Regions from separate parts of the Arthrobacter sp. Helios genome, predicted to be linked through region 1. Evidence: riboswitches for the same ligand, from Rfam matches in the RefSeq annotation. Region 1 holds a riboswitch; each other region holds the start of a gene.
The links. Region 1 has a riboswitch for S-adenosylmethionine ahead of ArtHe_RS06880 (flavin reductase family protein). Riboswitches for the same ligand answer to the same signal wherever they lie in the genome.
Positions count from the first base shown of each region.

Region 2: it holds a riboswitch for S-adenosylmethionine, as region 1 does, so the genes downstream of both, ArtHe_RS15955 (ATP-binding cassette domain-containing protein) here and ArtHe_RS06880 (flavin reductase family protein) in region 1, are expected to answer to the same signal.
Region 3: it holds a riboswitch for S-adenosylmethionine, as region 1 does, so the genes downstream of both, ArtHe_RS05545 (MetQ/NlpA family ABC transporter substrate-binding protein) here and ArtHe_RS06880 (flavin reductase family protein) in region 1, are expected to answer to the same signal.
Region 4: it holds a riboswitch for S-adenosylmethionine, as region 1 does, so the genes downstream of both, ArtHe_RS15895 (LLM class flavin-dependent oxidoreductase) here and ArtHe_RS06880 (flavin reductase family protein) in region 1, are expected to answer to the same signal.

Region 1 covers NZ_CP095402.1:1,546,891-1,550,063, reverse strand. The annotation lists gene ArtHe_RS06885 (M66 family metalloprotease) at 1-1,207, shown strand, start outside; gene ArtHe_RS06880 (flavin reductase family protein) at 1,344-1,847, opposite strand; SAM riboswitch class IV at 1,896-2,015, opposite strand; gene ArtHe_RS06875 (PhzF family phenazine biosynthesis protein) at 2,143-2,979, shown strand; gene ArtHe_RS06870 (replication-associated recombination protein A) at 3,117-3,173, shown strand, end outside.
Region 2 covers NZ_CP095402.1:3,472,024-3,475,196, forward strand. The annotation lists gene ArtHe_RS15935 (CoA-binding protein) at 1-167, shown strand, start outside; gene ArtHe_RS15940 (SAP domain-containing protein) at 164-724, opposite strand; gene ArtHe_RS15945 (SMR family transporter) at 730-1,047, opposite strand; gene ArtHe_RS15950 (SMR family transporter) at 1,047-1,394, opposite strand; SAM riboswitch class I at 1,657-1,758, shown strand; gene ArtHe_RS15955 (ATP-binding cassette domain-containing protein) at 1,863-2,669, shown strand; gene ArtHe_RS15960 (methionine ABC transporter permease) at 2,662-3,173, shown strand, end outside.
Region 3 covers NZ_CP095402.1:1,246,870-1,250,042, forward strand. The annotation lists gene ArtHe_RS05540 (macrolide 2'-phosphotransferase) at 320-1,414, opposite strand; SAM riboswitch class IV at 1,502-1,619, shown strand; gene ArtHe_RS05545 (MetQ/NlpA family ABC transporter substrate-binding protein) at 1,700-2,581, shown strand; gene ArtHe_RS05550 (methionine ABC transporter ATP-binding protein) at 2,663-3,173, shown strand, end outside.
Region 4 covers NZ_CP095402.1:3,462,625-3,465,797, reverse strand. The annotation lists gene ArtHe_RS15895 (LLM class flavin-dependent oxidoreductase) at 1-1,348, opposite strand, end outside; SAM riboswitch class IV at 1,385-1,499, opposite strand; gene ArtHe_RS15890 (MFS transporter) at 1,744-3,173, shown strand, end outside.

The sequences.
Region 1 (3,173 bases):
GCTGGAGAGCTGGAAAGACGATCTGAGCGGCCTCACGCCGGTGGCCCAGGGTGTGGCAGCAGCTGTCCAGAAGCAGTCCGCCGCAGCTGCCTCGGTCGATGCCTTCATCCAGCGCAATCAGGCAAAGCTCGACGCACAGGACCCGGCCGCCACAGCGGAGCTGTTCACCCTGATGTCTTCCCTCGGACTGGTGGAGAGTCCCACGCAGGTCCTTCCTGCCGGTGGCCGGCTGCTTGTTGACGGCGGACATTGCCTGGTGCTGGGCGCGGACCTCGGCGTCACAGTCCCGCAGGACAAAACCCTGTGCGCAGACACCGCCGCCCAGCGCTGGGTGATGGACGCACGCGGGGCGGTTCACAGCGAAGAGCGTCCGGACCTGTGCCTGGTTCCCGGTACGCCGGTGAAGATGGCGGCGTGCGCCACGACCGCAGCGTCCCAGGTGTGGATCGCCGAGGCCGACGGACACCTGAAGAGTGCGGTGTCCAACTACCTCGACTTCCACCGGCACCAGGGAATCGCCGGCATGTACGGCCGGACGTCCGGGGCCAACCAGATCTGGCAGGGCCTGGCCGCATCGCAGAACCCGGGAATGGCAACGCTGAAGGCCAGCAGCATCGCCACGCTCTCCGGACTGAATTTCGCCACTGCCGTGATCGACACGTTTATCCAGGACAATCAGGCAAAGCTCGATGCGAAGGACGCGGCAACCACGGCGGAACTCGCCGCCCTGATGTCCTCAAACGGCTTCACGGAAAATTCCACCCGGATACTGCCGACCGGAGGCCGGCTGCTTGTCAACAACGGGCACTGCCTGGTGTTGGGCGGGGACCTCAGCGTTACCGTCCCTAAAAACAAGGCACTGTGCGCTGACACTGCGGTCCAGCGCTGGTTTATGGATACCCGCGGGGCGATCCACAGCGAAGCACGGCCCGATATGTGCCTGGTGCCCGGCACCCCGGCCAAGGTCGCTGCCTGCTCTGCTGCCGAAGCTAATCAGGAGTGGCTCCCCGAGGCAGACGGACATCTCAAGAGCGCGGTTTCGAGCTACCTCGACTTCTACCGGGACGAGGGAATCGTGGGGATGTATTCGAAGAACGCCGGAGCGAACCAGATCTGGACCGGGCTCACAACATCCGCCAACCCGGGGATGGCCAGCCTGAAAGCCGGCAGCATCGCGACGCTGTTCAGCCTTGGACTGGACGCGTAGCTCAGCAGGAGGGATTTAGCAGCAGGGATTTAGCACCGAAAGGGTGCACACCCCGGGGCAATTCAGCCCGGGGTGTGCACCCTTTTCCTTGGTACTGAGTCCGGCTGCTACAGAATCCGGCGGTTGCCTGTCCCGGTCAGGCGAACTCAGGAACCGCCAGGTTACGGAACGCTGAGCCGTGGAATACCAGCGGTTCATGGGCGTCCTCATGGGTGGAGTAGCCGTGGACCCGTAGAAGCACCACAGCGTGGTCTCCGGCCGGTACCTCATTTTCGATCGAGCAGTCGAGCCACAGGGCAGCTTCGTCCAGGAACAGCGCGCCCTCAGCTTCGTGCAGTTCGAGGCCGGCGAACCGGTCGCCGTCGCGGGAGGCAATCTGGCGGCAGACGCCGTCGTGCCCTGTCCCGAGGACGGACACGCCGATCCGCTGCGCGGAGCGCAGCACCGGCCAGGTCCGCGAGGTGTTCTGGACCGCGAACATGACCAGCGGCGGCTCCATGGAGACCCCCACGGTGAAGGACGACGCGACGATGCCCTGCGGTACGCCGTCAATTTCGGCGCACAGGGCCGCGATTCCGGATGGGAAACGGCCAAACGCGCGGCGGAGGGCAGTGGGCTGCAGATCGGTTTCAAGGGCCATGGGACTTCCTCTGCCTGATGCGCCCGCTGCCCGGAAGGCAGCACGGGGACGCTGTACTTGCCGCACCGGGAGATCCACCGGGACGGCCGAATCGTCACCTGGAGCACCCCGCTATGGCGAGAGGGTTGCCGTCCAACCGGCCAGGGCCTGTGGCTGGAACTCTTGATTCTGCCCATCAATCTAGGGGCGGGGCAGGGGCGGGCGCAAACCCGTGTCACACGCAGTGGCGGATCCGCAACACTTCGTAACCGCCGGGCTGCCAGCCTGCTGCCGGGGGAGCCACTAAAGTGTCCGCATGAGACAACGCTGGTTCAAGCAGGTAGACGTCTTTGGCAGCCGCCCCTTTCAGGGCAATCCGCTGGCGGTGGTGCTGGACGGGGACGGCCTGGACGATGAAGCCATGCTCCAGTTCGCGCGCTGGACAAATCTCTCGGAGACGACGTTCGTGCTCCCGGCCACGCAGGAGGAAGCCGACTACCGGGTCCGGATCTTCACGCCAGGGGGAGAGATTCCGTTCGCGGGCCATCCAACACTCGGCACCTGCCATGCGTGGACCGAGGCCGGGAACACCCCGGTACGGCCGGGGCTGGTGATCCAGGAGTGCGGAATCGGCCTGGTGCCGCTGCGGGTCAATGCCGGGCTGGCCGCGTTCGCCGCGCCAAGGCTCATCCGGACCGGTCCCGTGGAGGAGGACATCCTTGCCCGGGTCACCGCTGCTCTGGGGCTCACCCCGAACCAGGTGGACGGCCACCAGTGGGTGGACAACGGGCCGGGGTGGCTGGGGCTGCTGCTGCCCGACGCGGAGACAGTGCTTTCGCTGCGCCCGGACCACGCCGCGCTCGGCAACCTTCGGGTCGGCGTGATCGGCCCGCAGCCCGAAACCGCTGAAACCGACTTCGAGGTGCGCGCCTTCGCCCCCGGCCTGGGCGTATCCGAGGACCCGGTCACCGGCAGCCTGAATGCCGGCCTGGCCCAGTGGCTGATCGGTGAAGGCCTGGCCGGGGAACGCTACACGGTCACGCAGGGCACCGCAGTGCACCGTTCCGGCCTGGTCCGGGTCTTTATGCGGGAGGGCCGCATCTGGGTGGGCGGAGAGTCCGTAACCTGCATCGACGGTTCAGTTTCCCTCTAGCCCGCCGGGTTTCCTTCCAGTCCCTGAACTCCGCTGGCAGTCTGGGACTCCATCCGCCGGGGACCGCTGGTCCGCGGAGAGGGAGAGCGCGCGGGTAGCCTTGGGATGTGAGTGACTTGTTCAGCAGCGATGAGGACCTGGACCCCGAGGACAGCGGCGGTTCGGGGGAGCGGGACGCCGACGGCGGTGCGCGC
Region 2 (3,173 bases), 1.9 Mb from region 1:
CGAGGGTGGGCAGCATTGTGGACCAGGCCATCGAGGCCGGCGCCAAGGCCGTCTGGCTGCAGCTCGGTGTGGTTGATGAAGCTGCAGCCCAGCGCGCGCACAACGCCGGGCTCGACGTCGTGATGGATACCTGCCCGGTGATCGAAGCCGGGCGCTACGGACTCTAGGGCAGCCGCTGGTCTACAGGCAGGGAGCGGTGGGCCTTCCAGGCCGCAAGCATCTGCTGCCGGGTACCGCCCGGATTGCGGGTGTGCCAGTCGCGGGAGAAACGGTTCAGCTCAAACTGCGCCCCAATCGGGCGGGCAGCGCTGTCCCGGGTGGCATGCCAGTGGTCGAGCGCAGCGCCCATGGTTGCCGTGCCGTCATTGCCGGCGAAGAATTCCCGCATGGGTGCGTCGAACCGGAACCCGGGGCCCAGGGCGTTAACGAAGAAGTCGCGCAGGACCTGGCTGCAGGGGTGCCCGGCCGGGACCACGGTGTGGATGGTCAGCGGGGGCAGCAGGCGGCGGGCACTCTCCTTCCTGGCGGCCGGGGCAGGCACGGCCGGAAGGGGCTTGCCGTCCAGGAACGCCGCGGTCCGCCCGGCCAGAATTTCCTTGGATCCCGAAGCGGGCAGCCCCTGGCTTCGGGCAAAGGCCTGCAGCTCCTCCTTGAGCCAGTACCAGCGGCGGAACTCTGCCCCGCTCAGGGCGGGGGTGAGCGCGGGGCGTTCGGAAAGAGTCACGCCTCCTATCCTCCCGCACCGATCTCCACGAGGAGCACACCGCCGATGATCAGGACGATGCCCAGCCCCATCAGCCAGGTCAGGGGCTCCTTGAAAAGGATCCGACCCAGGACCGCGGTCAGCGCCACGCCGGCAGCGGCCCAGATTCCGTAGGCAACACCCAGGGCCATCCCATCGGCCAGGGTGAGGGCCAGCATGGTGAAGGCCACCAGATAGCCCGTGAGAACACCGGCGTACCAGCGCTTGTTGTCCAGGGACATCCGCAGGCACAGGGTGCCGCCCACCTCGAAGACGATGGCGGTGCAGAGGAAGAGCCACGCCATTACGCCTCTCCTCCTGACCGCTTCTCTGCCGCCTGCCGTCCCAGCTCCACGCAGAGGACGCCGGCCATGATGGCCAGGATGCCCAGGGCCATCAAGGGGGTCACGGGCTCCGCGAACAGGAAGAAGGACATCACGGCGGTCAGCGCGACGCCGGCAGCTCCCCAGATTCCGTAGGCCACGCCCAGCGGCATTCCGGTCCGCAGCGTGGCCGAAAGCAGCACGAAGGCGCCCACATAACCGGTCACGACGACGGCGTACCAGCCGGGTGCGGAGAGCGCGCCTTTCAGCGAGAGGGAGCCGGCAACCTCCAGCAGGATGGCAGACCCAAGGAAAAGCCAGCCCCTCATGCGGGGTCCGGACCGGCAGCGGCGGATGCTGCCCGGGAATCCGCCCGGGAAGGGCAGGGAGAGAGTTCGGAAAACGGCACAAAACCATCCTGCCCTACCTGTGGCAGCCGGCTGGCTGCCGCCCCGGAGCGCAGGAAACGCCCCCGTTCCCGTGACGTCACAAAGCCGTAGTGTGACGCCCGGTGCGTCACAGAGCGACGCGCCGGGCCATACACGGAAATCTTCTTGTCCATCCGGGTCCTCCCCGGCTTTTATGGACCCATAACCATCCAGAGCGGCTGAGAGACCTGGCTCCATGACGCCGCAGCAACCCCTTCCGTAATCCTGCGAAGGAGAGGGGTGCTACCGCCAGGACCGATGGAGAAGCACCCGCTTTCTTTTGGTCCCCCCATGGGTTCGCCTCAACGCACCCATGGGGATGCCGTGCGGTGCTCACCTCTTGCCGGGCAATGACCGAAGGAGGACGGCATGATTCGGATCGAGAATGTTTCGACCGTTTTTGGCACCGGAGAATCCAGCTTCACCGCCGTGGATGACGTGTCACTGGAGATCCCGCGTGGCAGCATCCAGGGAATCATCGGCTTCTCCGGGGCAGGCAAATCCACGCTGCTGCGCAACATCAACCTGCTGGAGCGCCCCACCTCCGGCCGGGTCCTCGTGGGCGGCGTGGACGTGACGACGCTGGATGACGCGGCCCTGCGAGCCACCCGGCACGGGATCGGCATGATCTTCCAGCACTTCAATCTGCTTAACAACCGCACTGCGGCACAGAACGTGGAGCTTTCCCTGAAATTCTCCGGCGTCAGGAACGCTGCGGAGCGCCGCCGCCGGGCACTCGAGGCGCTCGCCGTCGTCGACCTGTCCGAAAAAGCGGAAGCGTACCCGGCCAAGCTTTCCGGCGGGCAGAAGCAGCGGGTGGCCATCGCCCGGGCCCTGGCCACTGAGCCGAAGGTGCTGCTGTGTGACGAGCCCACCTCCGCCGTCGACCCGCGGACCACCGCCTCCGTGCTGCAGTACCTCAGCGACGTGAACGCCCGCTTCGGCATCACGATCGTGGTGGTGACCCACGAAATGAATGTCATCAAGGCGATCGCGGACAACGTGGCCGTGATGGAGGACGGACGCGTGGTGGAACAGTTCGCGCTCACCGAGCTGCAGCGTCCGGGGTTCAGCCCCGCCACCTCGATCGGCCGCTACCTGATCTCGGATGAAATCAGCCTGGACCGTGCCCAAAGAACCGCCGCCAGCCGGCTCGAAGGAGCCCACCATGCTTGAGCGCATCATCGAAGTCTGGCCCGAACTGCTCACCGCGCTGGGCCAGACCGGCATCATGCTCCTGGTGGCCATTCCGCTGGCGGTGCTGATCGGCACCCCGCTGGGTGTGCTGCTGTATGCGCTCGGTCCCAACGGGCTGGTGCACAAACCCAAGCTGCACCGGATCCTGGACTCGCTGGTCAACCTGGTCCGGTCCTTCCCGTTCCTGATCCTGCTGATCGCCATTATCCCGTTTACCCGGTTCGTCGTGGGCACCACCATCGGCACCGCGGCGGTGATCGTGCCGCTGACCATCAACGCGATCCCGTACTTTGCCCGGTTCGTGGAGCAGAACATCACCTCCCTCGGCGGGGGAGTGGTGGAAGCCGCCCGCTCCATGGGTGCGACCCGGAGCCAGATTGTCCGCGACGTCCTGCTCGTGGAAGCCCGGCCGGGACTGATCAGCTCCGTGACCATCATGACGGTCAGCTTCATCTCCTATTCCGCGATGGCCGGGCTGGTGGG
Region 3 (3,173 bases), 300 kb from region 1:
TGTTCTTCCGTGAAGTTTCCGGTGGTGGGCCTGGGCAGCCGGAACCCTTGAAGGGTCCCGGCACCGGGGCGCACGAAATCACTGCCCGCCAGGGAGCAGTTTCACGGTTCCGCGTGAAGGCGGAATGGCAGAAAAAGTTCTGCGTCACGAAAAAGAAGAAGTTTGCACTGCTGGCAGGATACACACGCTCCGGACCCGACCGCCAGACGGCCCTGGCCGAAGATGCACCGCCGGAGGATGCGCCGCCGGCGGCAGCTGTTTCGGGAACAGCCGGTCAGCGAACTGCTGGGCAGGGAAACAGCCGGGCAGGGACAGCCGGTCAGGGAAACAGCTGGGCAGCGGCGGCGTCCCGGTGCTCGGGGAGCCCCGTCGTCAGGGCATAGAGCGCATGGTTCAGCGGGCCGGCTGCAATGAGGGCGGTGCAGCGCTCCACCAGGTGCGGCTCGGAAGTTCCGGTTGCCTCCTCATAGCGCGCGGCGGTTTCCTCCAGCGAATCCGGCGAAATCAGCTGGATATACATGAATTCGAGCGCAGGATCGCTGACCTTGGCGGTGGTCCAGTCCAGCACGGAAACGATGCGGTCTGCCTCATCCAGCAGCAGGTGGGCGGGATACAGTTCACCGTGTGTCAGGACGGTCCGCTCCGGCCAGAGCCGGTCATCGCTGAGCCACTGCTCCCAGCCCGCCAGCAGGTCCGGCGCGATCCGGAACTCCTTTTCCACTCTGCGAAGCCCGTCCGCCCAGTGCCGGCGGACAGCGTGCGGCGTTTCGGCCGGAATACCAGCTGCGGCGGCGGCACCGGCATCCAGGCCGTGCAGGGACGCGATCAGCTCCGCCAGAGACTGCAGATAGGCCTTGCCGGACGGGTCGAAATGCCAGTCCGTCTGGTTCTCCGGACCCACGGTCAGTCCGGGGGAGCCGGGCAGCAGCGGGTAGGCAATCAGGTCATCGGCCTGGATCTGCCAATCCGGGACGGCCACCGAAAGCCGCGGACGGACAAAGTCCAGGATGGCCCGTTCCTCGTCCTGGTTCGCCGCCACGTCCGCCCGGCGCGGCACGCGCAGGACCCACCGTTGAAGAACTTGTTCATTGTCCCGCTCAGAGGTTTGCACTTCCGCAGCAAACGCCACCCGGTAGTCCAGGCCGGCTTCGTTGAAGCGGACGCTCCCCGGTTCGAGCAGCAAACCGTGGCGTGCCGCCAGGGCACAAACGTCGTCCGCGCCGAGATCCTCAACCATGCCCATGATCAGCCTTCCTGGATTGATCAGCCATCTTGGATTGATCAGCCTTCCTGGACGTTCACTGCCGTTGATTTCCGCGGCAGGAAGCACCCAGACTACCGACCCCGCGGCCCGTGCTTCACCAACGGGCTGGCCGGCAGTGAAGTACCGGGGCTGCCCTGTATGACAGCACATGGCGCAATATGACCTTCCGCGACGGGGCGCGAAGCCTCATGGCGCAACATTTGGACCGGGCTGAAGGCGCCCCTAGCGTGGGTCCGGAATCAAGAGTTCCAGCCAACGGCCCTGGCCGGCTGGACAGCAACCCTCTCGTCGTAGCGGGGTGCTCCAGGTGAAGATTCGGCCCTGGCGGAGACCTTCCGCAGGGCAAGTACGGCGCCGGCATTGCCCTCACAGCGGCCTGCGCCTCCCCACCCTTCCGCGGTTTGCCGCGGACCCATTCAGGAGAAGAACCGAACCATGAAACTCAGCAGGAAAATCCTGGCTCTTGCCGCAGCACCCCTCCTTGCCCTCGGCATGGCTGCCTGCGGTTCCGCGGCCGGTGACGAAGGTGCGCCGGTGAAAATCGGCGTCGTTGGTGCCAGCGATCCGTACTGGGCCACCTATACCGAGGCAGCCAAGGCGGAGGGTATCGACGTCGAAATCGTCGACTTCGGCGAGTACACCCTGCCCAACCCGGCGCTGTCAGAGGGTGAGCTGGACCTGAACCAGTTCCAGCACATCGTCTACCTGGCCCGCTACAACGTTGCCAGCGGAAGCGACCTGACACCTGTCGGCTCCACCGCCATCTACCCGCTGGGCCTCTACTCCACGCAGTACGACTCCGTGGAAGAGATCCCCGACGGCGCCACCGTGGCCATCCCCAATGATGAGAGCAACCTGTCCCGCGGCCTGCTGGTGCTGCAGTCCGCAGGTCTGGTGACCCTGGAAGGCGGCGGCAGCGCGTTCTCCACCCTCGATGACATCGATGCAGCAAAGTCCAAGGTCAAGGTGACCACCCTGGAAGCGTCGCTGACACCCACCTCGCTGCCCGACGTTGCCGCAGCCATCATCAACAACGACTTCGTGGAAGACGCCGGGCTGAAGTTTGAGGATGCCATTGCGCAGGATGACCCCGCGGATCCCGCGGCCATTCCCTACGTGAACATCTTCGCGGCCCGCGCCGGCGAGGAAAACAATGAGACGTACGTGAAGCTGGTGGAGATCTACCAGAACACCCAGTCCGTCCAGGACGGTGTGCAGGAGGCCTCAGGCAACACCGCCAAGTTCCTAAAAGTTCCGGTGGAGGACCTGAAGACGTCGCTGGAAAAGGTCCAGAAGGACATCGAAGCCCTGGGCTAACCCCGGCCGCATCACCGAAGGGTCCCGGCCGGCGGCAGCAGCTGCCGGCCGGGACACCCGTCTGAAAAACAAGGAACCTTCATGGCCCTCATTTCACTGCAGAACGTCTCCAAGTCCTATCCGCCGGCCCGGAAGGGCGAACCCGCCGTGGCCGCGCTGAAGGAGATCAACCTCGAGATTGAGGCCGGGGAGATCTTCGGCATCATCGGCTATTCCGGCGCGGGTAAGTCCACCCTGGTCCGGCTCATCAATGCCCTCGAAACCAGCACATCCGGCAGCATCACCGTGGATGGGCAGCAGGTCTCCGGGGTTCCCGAGCGGAAGCTGAAGTCATTGCGCCTGGGCATCGGCATGATCTTCCAGCAGTTCAACCTCTTCAACTCCAAGACCGTCCGCAACAACATCGCCTACCCGCTCCGCGTGGCCGGGCGGAGCAAGCCGGAAATCGCAGCGCGGGTGGAGGAACTGCTCGCCTTCGTCGGGCTCTCGGACAAGGCGTCAAGCTACCCCGAGCAGCTTTCCGGGGGTCAGAAGCAGCGGGTCGGCATAGCTCGTGCGCTGGCCGCGTCGCCCAAAATCCTGCTGGCAGACG
Region 4 (3,173 bases), 1.9 Mb from region 1:
CGGGCAGTTTGTCGCCGGCGCCGAAGAGTTTGTTCCGCAGCGTTCCGGGCGCGTACCCGGAGGGGTAGGCGCCGCGCTGCTGCAGCTCCGGCACAACGAACTCCACCACATCCTCGAACGTCCCGGGGGTGACGGCGTAGGCCAGGTTAAAACCGTCGACGTCGGTTTCCTCGACCCAGCGGATCAGCTCCTCGGCGACTTCGGCACCGGAACCCACCAGCCGCGGGCCCAGCCCGCCGATCCCGGCGGATTCGGCGATGTCCCGCACGGTCCAGGGCTCGCCGTCGTCCTTCACCTTCTGGAAGTTCGCGGCGGCGGACTGGATGGCGTTGGACTCCACGTTGCCCAGCGGTTCATCCAGGTTGTAGGTGGAGAGGTCCACCCCCATCCACCCGGACATCAGGGCGAGTGCGCCCTCGTCGCTGGTGTAGCGCTGGTAGTCCTGGTGCTTGGCTTCGGCTTCCTCGGCGGTCGCGGCCGTGATGATTGTCAGCAGCGTGTAGATCCGGATCGAGTAGCGGTCCCGGCCGGCCGCTTCGGCGGCGTCGCGGATCTTGGTGACGGTGGCCTTCAGCTTCTCCACGGTCGGGGCTCCCACGAACACAGCCTCGGCGTTCTCGGCCGCGAACGCGATGCCGCGCGGCGAGGCGCCGGCCTGGAAGATCACCGGGGTCCGCTGCGGGGAGGGCTCGGAAATGTGGATGCCGGGGACCTTGAAGTACTTGCCCTCATGGTTGATGTCATGGACCTTGGAGGGGTCGGTGAAGACACCCGTTTCGCGGTCCCGGACCACGGCGTCGTCTTCCCAGGAGCCTTCGAGCAGCTTGTAGACCACTTCCAGGTATTCGTCGGCGTGGTTGTACCGCTCGTCGTGCTCCAGCTGGTCTTCCTGGCCCATGTTCCGTGCGGCGGAGGGCAGGTAGCCGGTGACCACGTTCCACCCGACCCGGCCGTTCGTAATGTGGTCCAGGGTGGAGAGCCGGCGGGCAAACGGGTACGGGTGTTCGTACGCGGTGCCGGCGGTGACGCCGAAGCCCAGGTTCTCGGTGACCAGGGCCATGGCGGAGACCAGCAGCAGCGGATCGTTGACCGGCACCTGGGTGCCCTGGCGCAGCGTGGCCTCGTTGGAGGAACCGTAAACGTCGTAGGTGCCCAGCACGTCGGCGATGAAAATGCCGTCGAAAAGCCCGCGTTCGCAGGTCTTGGCCAGCTCGGTCCAGTAGCGGATGTCGTTGTACCGGGAGGACTGGTCCTCGGGGTGGCGCCACAGGCCGGGCGACTGGTGGCCCACGCAGTTCATGTCGAAGGCGTTGAAGCGGATCTGTCGGGGTGCGGGCGAATTGGCCATGGAAGTCCTTTTCCGGTTTGACGCACCGTCGAAGGAGCGCCGTACTTGCCGCAGGCTGATGCGCCTGCGACCGGATCGTCATCTGGGGCACCCCGCCACGGGAGAGGGTTGCCGCCCAACCAGCCAGAGCTTCGCGTTGGGACTCATGATCCTGCCCGCCCAGTATGGAACACCGCCCCCGGTGGCGCGCAAGCTGCGGGGTGTCACGCGGCGTAATGCCCGGGTTCGGAAAGAGCGCTGGCTGGGTATTGCCACAAACGGCATTATGCGTCTAAGATCACATTTATCAGGGCAAGAATAGAGACTTCCTGTTGGAGGTCTTTTCTTGCCCTTTTTGCGTTTCTATTGGGCCGTGGTCTCTGACAGGAGCAATCCCGACAGAGAGGTCGGCCATAATGTCGAGTTTTACACTCCGCGGCGTGCACGACGTAGTTTCTTACATTGACGCCCGCCCCAAGATAGCGGGCCGGGCCGGGGTCATTTGGTGGCTCGCGCTGGGCGGCCTGTTCCTAGACGCCTTTTCCAACTCTGCGCTGAGCGCCGGCCTTGGACCCATGACCAGGGACCTGGAGCTGAGCGCCACCCAGGTTGCCATCCTGACGTCCCTCGCATCCTGGGTCGCCATCGTGTTCAATCCGATTGGCGGTTGGATGGCGGACCGCTGGGGCCGCATTCCTCCACTGGTTTTCGCTAAGTTCCTGGCGCTGATCGGCGCCGGCCTGGCCGCCTTTGCACCCGCTTTCGAGCTGGTGCTGGTGGGACGCTTCTTCGTGGGTGCCGCCTACGGCATCGACTTTGCGATCGCCATGGCCCTGTTGGCAGAATTTACCCCCGCCCGGTTCAAGAGCCGCCTGAACACCTGGCAGGGCATCTGGTACACCGCGGTGAGCTCCAACCTGATTCTGGCCATCCTGTTCTACAACATGGGTGTCGGAGAATCGATCTGGCGCTACGCCGTCGGCTCAGCGGGCATCGTGGCCCTGGCCCTCTTTGTCGCCCAGCTCGCTTTTATGGTCGAAAGCCCCACCTGGGCAGCCCGGAAGGGCCTGCTTGAAAAGGCGGCCGCCTCCATGACGAAGATTTATGGTGAGCCTTTCACTGCAGCGCCCGTCGAAGACCGCTCCCCGATCCTGAACCAGGCGACAAAGGGTTTCGCCAACATCGCGCTGATTTTCCGTGGAATCTACCTTCCACGGACGATCCTCGCTGCCACCATCCAGATGGGGCAGTCCATCCAGTATTTCGCCGTCGGCTGGTACCTGCCGATTATTAGCCTCACCCTGTTCGGTGAAGACTTCGTGGTGGCCACATTGGGCGCGCTTGTCTTCAACCTATTTGGTATCGTCGGCGGCTTCCTTTCGCCGATGATCGGCAGGAAAATCGGCCTGCGCAAGGCCTCAGCAGTCGGCTTCGGCGCCGTCTTCATCATGCTGGTGATACTGGGAGCCTTCTACGAGAGCCTGCCGATCTTCCTGGCCTTCCTGATCCCGTCCCTGTTCATCCTGTTCCACTCCGGCGGGCCCGGCGCCAACGGCAAGAGCATCTCCACCCTGTCCTTCCGCAGCGAACTGCGAGCGGGAGCCAACGGTGTTATCGGGGCGCTTGGCAGCACCGGAGCGGCTCTGGGCCTGCTCGTCTTCCCCATCCTCAAGCAGGACCTTGGCCTCGGACCCACCTTCCTGATCCTTTCCGCCGTACCGCTGATCGCCTGCATCGTTTGCTCGGTGATCAAATGGGATCCCACCCGCGCAGCGGTCAGCCCGGATGAAGAAGAGAATGCTCCGCAGTTCCGGAGTGACCAGGTCCGAAACGAAACGGCACGGGT